DNA from 2 places in the Niveispirillum sp. genome. Region 2 is predicted to be linked to the other one. Evidence: riboswitches for the same ligand, from Rfam matches in the RefSeq annotation. Region 2 holds a riboswitch; the other holds the start of a gene.

Region 1 (2,457 bases), on a different contig from region 2:
GGGCCGCCGAGGCCTCGTTGCGTTCGACGCCGAAGGCGTAGTCCACGCCTTGCGCCTGACCGTCCGCCTGCCAGCGGTAGGCCTGACGGTCGCCGCTGAAGGTCGAGCCGAAGCCGTCGCTGTAGGAGGTGCGCTCCAGATCGGACGCCGAGATGCTGAACTGATGATCAAGACCGAAAGCCTGGGCCGTCACCCGACCGAAGCCCGACCACTGTTCGCTGTCCTGGGCGTCGCCGGTGTCGGCCAGCACATAGTCAGGCGCGGGGAAGCCGTCGATGTCGGCGTGGCTGTCGTTCCAGCGCGCCGCGCCTTCGACCTTGACCGCGTCGGACAGGACATAGCGGCCCTTGGCGCCCAGGGTCGTGCTGCGAAAGCCGTCGGTCTCGGGATTGCCGTCCGCCTTGTCCGCCGCCGAAATCCCGTCGGTCTGGAAGCGCGAGACATAGGCGCTGAAGGCGTAGGTCTCATTGGCGACGCCGGCCGACAGACGACCGCGCGCCGTGTCGAAGCTGCCGGCCTCGGCCTCGGCGCGAACGCCGTCGATTTCACGCGTGGTGAAGGAAATCACCCCGCCGATGGCGTCCGATCCCCACAGGGACGACTGCGGACCGCTGAGCACCTCGATCCGGTCGATGTCGGCCAGTTCGAAGCTGGAGAAGTCATAGGCGCCGTTCGGTTCGGCCGCATCATTGACCGGCGCGTCGTCCACCAGCACCAGGGTCTTGCCCGGCGTCGCGCCGCGCATGCGGACCTGGGCGATCCCGCCGAAGGCCCCTGTTCGCGTCACCGACAGGCCAGGCACGTCGGACAGGATGTCGGCGGCGAAGACGGCGCCGCGTTGCTCGATGATCCTGGAATCGATGACCCGGGCGCCGGGCGTCTCGGCGACGATGGCGGGCAGGCGGGTGGCGGTGACCACGACCTCGTCCAGCTGGGTCGCCTCATCGGCGAGAGCAGGTGCGGCGATGACGGCGGCCATGGCCGCCGTCGACAGAAGAATGGAGCGCTTCATTGTGAGCGATGTCCCCGTATCGGCCCGGCGAATGCGCGCGCAGGGTCGTGACCAGCGAGCCGATCCGCCCGGCCGCGAGGTCGGGACGACGCAAGATCGGGTCGCTTCCACGGAGAAACCGCGCCTCTGTCTGGTCCCGGACAGGAGCGAGCGACGTCGGCGGCCAGGTCTCCTGGCTTGCGGGTCATAAACCGCCGTCCTCGCCTTCCCAGTCACCCAGTGGCGCCGAGGTGAAGAACCCCGGACGGACGACGCTCTCGCCGCCTACAGTTGCGGGCACAGCCACGGCGTCACACCGTGTTCCCTTAACCGCCTGATCCGGCCTATCGCAGGGGCGACAAGCCTGTGCAAGAGCCGGTCAACGGGCTTGAGCGCCAGGACGCGATCCGTCACCCTGTCGCAACATGAACGCCCCTGTCTCTCACCCGCCTGACATCGCCGCCTCGCTTGAGGGCGCGACGCCCTTTATGGCGCAATATCTGACGGCCAAGGCCGGACAGCCGGACGCCATCCTGTTCTTCCGCATGGGCGACTTCTACGAGCTGTTCTTCAAGGACGCCGAGGTGGCGGCGGCGGCTCTGGGCATCACCCTGACCAAGCGGGGCAAGCACCAGGGCGAGGACATCCCCATGGCCGGGGTGCCGGTCCACGCCATGGAGGGCTATCTGGCCCGGCTGATCCGCCTGGGTCACAAGGTGGCCATCTGCGAACAGCTGGAAGACCCGGCCGAGGCCAAGAAGCGCGGCGGCAAGGCCGTGGTCCAGCGCGGCGTGGTGCGGGTGGTGACGCCCGGCACCCTGACCGAGGACAGTCTGCTGGATGCGCGCGGCGCCAACCGGCTGGCCGCCGCAGCGGTGCGCAAGGGTCGCGCGGCCGTGGCGGTGGTCGAACTGTCTTCCGGCGCGGTGGACAGCGTCGCCTGTGCGCTGGAGGATCTCGGGGCGACGCTCGCCGCCTTCCGCCCGTCCGAGGTCCTGGTCACTGACCGCATCTATTCCGACCCGACGACGCGGGACGCCCTGGACGGGTCCGGCGGCGTGGTTCAGGCCCTGGCCTCGGCCATCGCCGAGCCCCAGGCGGCGCGGACGCGGGTCGAGCGGCTGTACGGGGTTGCGGCCCTGGACGGATTCGGCGCCTTCGAGGAGGCCGAGGTCTCGGCGCTCGGCCTGATCGCCGCCTATCTGGAGACGACCCAGGCCGGCAAGGTTCCGGCCCTGGCCCCGCCCCGCCGTCTGGGCGAGAGCGGGTTTCTGGCCATCGACCCGGCGACCCGGGCCAGTCTGGAGATCGACCGGACGCAGAGGGGCGAACGCGAAGGCTCGCTGTTGGCCTGTATCGACCGCACCGTCACCTCGGGCGGGGCCCGGGCCCTGGCGGAACGGATCGCCCGGCCGCTGCGCGACCCCCTGGCGATCAATGAACAGCTCGACGCGGTCGAATGGCTG
Region 2 (2,457 bases):
AGCTTCTGTTCGAAGCCGATATCGGCCCCCTTGCCATCCTCCGCCGACAGGTTCTTGTTGCCATAGAACGGATCATACAACTGATACAGCGTCGGCGCCTTGTTGGCCGTGCCATAGCTGGCGCGCAGCACGGTCCCGGTTGCCGGCACCTGATAGGCACCGGTGGCGCGCCAAGTACCCTCGGTCCCGAACTGCTCATGATCATCCACGCGTCCACCCAGTGTCAGGGTCAGGTCGCTGGTCACGGCGGCCTGATACTGCACAAAGGCCGACTTGGTGGTGACGCTGTCATCCAGGCCCGTGCTGGTGGCGTTGCCCACCGTATTGGTGGTCTTGCCATCCTCCTCATCGACCGACAGACCGATGGTGGCGACATCGGCGTCGCGCAGACGCAGGTTGCCCTGATAGTCCAGGGCCTTGCGACGGCTGTCGAAGGTGGAGAAGCGGTAGAAGCCCGTGGGCTCGTCAAAGTCGCGGTCGGTGCTGGCATAGCTGGCGGCCAGCACATTCTCAAACGCGCCGTCCAGCAGGCTCAGCGTGCCGGCACCCCGGACCTGCCAGGTTTCCTTTTCCTGGGAGGACGGGCCGTCGCCGCCGAACGGATCGAATTCAGTGTCCAGCCAGGACCAGCCGGCATTCAGATCAAAACGCAGAATGTCCGACGCCTTGACGCCAAGGCGGCCACTGACCGACCGTGCATCGGTGCCGTCCTTTTCATTGCCGACGAACGTGCGGGAGAAGCCGTCCGTGTGCAGGTTGGCTGCCGACAGGGCATAATCCACCTGCTCGGTGCCGCCCGTCAGACCGGCCTGCTGCCGGAAGGTGCCATAGGCCCCGGCTTCCAGGGTGCCGCGGATCTTCGTCTCGCCTTCACCGCGCTTGGTGATGACATTGATCACGCCGGCCATGGCGTCATTGCCGTACAGCGCGCTCTGCGGGCCCTTCAGGACCTCGATCTTCTCGATATCGCCGGTCATCAGGCTGTTGAAATCGAACTCGTTATTGGCGCCCGACGCGTCGTTCACCTCAACCCCGTCGATCAGCACCTTGACCATGCCGCTTTCCGACCCGCGCAGACGCACAGTGGAGGTGCTGCCCAGACCGCCATTGCGGGAGATGGACACGCCCGGCACGCGCTTCAGCAGGTCCAGCGCCTGCACCTGCTGGCGGCGCTCAATCTCGGCGCTGTCGATGATGCTGACGCTGCTGCCCACGCGTTCCTGTGCGGTGGGCACCTTGTTGGCGGACACGATGATCTCGGCAACCTGCATCGGCTCCGCCAGGGCAGCGGATGCAGTCAGGCTGGCCGCGGCACCCAGAAGGGCGGCGCGGAAATAGGATACTCGGCTCACTTCATAACTCCGCTTCGTTCTTGTTGACGAATTCGGAGGGCATGCGCATGTCGTCACGTCCGCGCCCCGATGGGCACGTGTGTCACGTCATGTCGATAATCTGGTCCTGTGTAAACCCCAAGGGGGTTCGGCATCGAACCGGTTCACCCGCGCACTCCTTCCGAAGCGCCAGCGCGAAACGGTGAACCGTCCCATCGGGGCACCCCGCCCAATGGCCGCGCGACGCATTGCCGATGGCAGGTCTCCTGGCTCACGGGTCGTCGCACATGCCCGGCCTTCCCAGTTTCCCAGTGGCCATGTCGGGCAGTACTCGCCGCTTACAGTTGCGGGGGCAGCCATGGCATTGACACCTTGCGGCGCCGCACCATGTTCCCTTTTCACCCCTTGCGGGGAACCATCGATATCCTGGTCTTACCGCGCCCGCGAAGGGTGCGCAAGGAAACGTGCGTCCAGGCCAGACATGACACCCTCCCAACGGTAACATGTCCCCCGACGGTGTAGGGCTGTGGCCTGGAGGTGACGCCCTGCGAAAAAGCGGTGTAAGAGGCCTCTGCACACGTACGAAAGGCAATAGCCAAAGGGGCAAGTGTCCTGCACCGTCAAACGATTGGAACAAAACACACATACAGTAACTTCAGGATAGAAACGTTCAAAGCACACGGACGAAACCAGTTTCCCCAACGGCAAGGGAAAAGGCCCATGATCCTGTCGCTTCGTTCTTCGGTGAAGACCCGCCTTGTTCTGTCTGGTGTCGGGCTATGCCTGGGGCTGGGCCTGGCCCTGACCATCGGGGCCGCGATACAATCACAGCGGACGACGGGGGAGCAGGTCCGTCAGGCCCTGAAGGAGGCGACCACCGGTTTCGCCCTGATCGCCGCCGACCTTGTCGAAAACGCCATCGACAATGCCCGCATCATCAACGCCCAGACCGAGGGCGGACTAAAGATCAAGGGCTACAGCCGGGAACTGATCTCCGAACAGGCAAGTGCCGCCGTCGGGGCCAACCTGGACATTGTGGGCGTCACTGTCGCCTTCGAACCCAACGGCTTCGACGGCAATGATGCGGGCGGCAAGGGCTATACCGGTGCCGACGCCAATGGCCGCT

Evidence for each region. A riboswitch is a leader RNA that binds a small molecule or an ion and turns the genes downstream of it on or off. The one in region 2 is predicted to bind cobalamin.
Region 1: linked by a shared signal. The riboswitch ahead of ACT6Q8_RS23680 (TonB-dependent receptor plug domain-containing protein) and the one ahead of ACT6Q8_RS20710 (TonB-dependent receptor plug domain-containing protein) in region 2 are both predicted to bind cobalamin.

What each region holds. Positions count from the first base shown of each region.
Region 1 is NZ_JBQVOH010000015.1:5,898-8,354, reverse strand. Features, by position in the region: gene ACT6Q8_RS23680 (TonB-dependent receptor plug domain-containing protein) at 1-1,012, opposite strand, end outside; cobalamin riboswitch at 1,178-1,318, opposite strand; gene mutS (DNA mismatch repair protein MutS) at 1,480-2,457, shown strand, end outside.
Region 2 is NZ_JBQVOH010000010.1:7,740-10,196, reverse strand. Features, by position in the region: gene ACT6Q8_RS20710 (TonB-dependent receptor plug domain-containing protein) at 1-1,352, opposite strand, end outside; cobalamin riboswitch at 1,571-1,766, opposite strand; gene ACT6Q8_RS20705 (methyl-accepting chemotaxis protein) at 2,052-2,457, shown strand, end outside.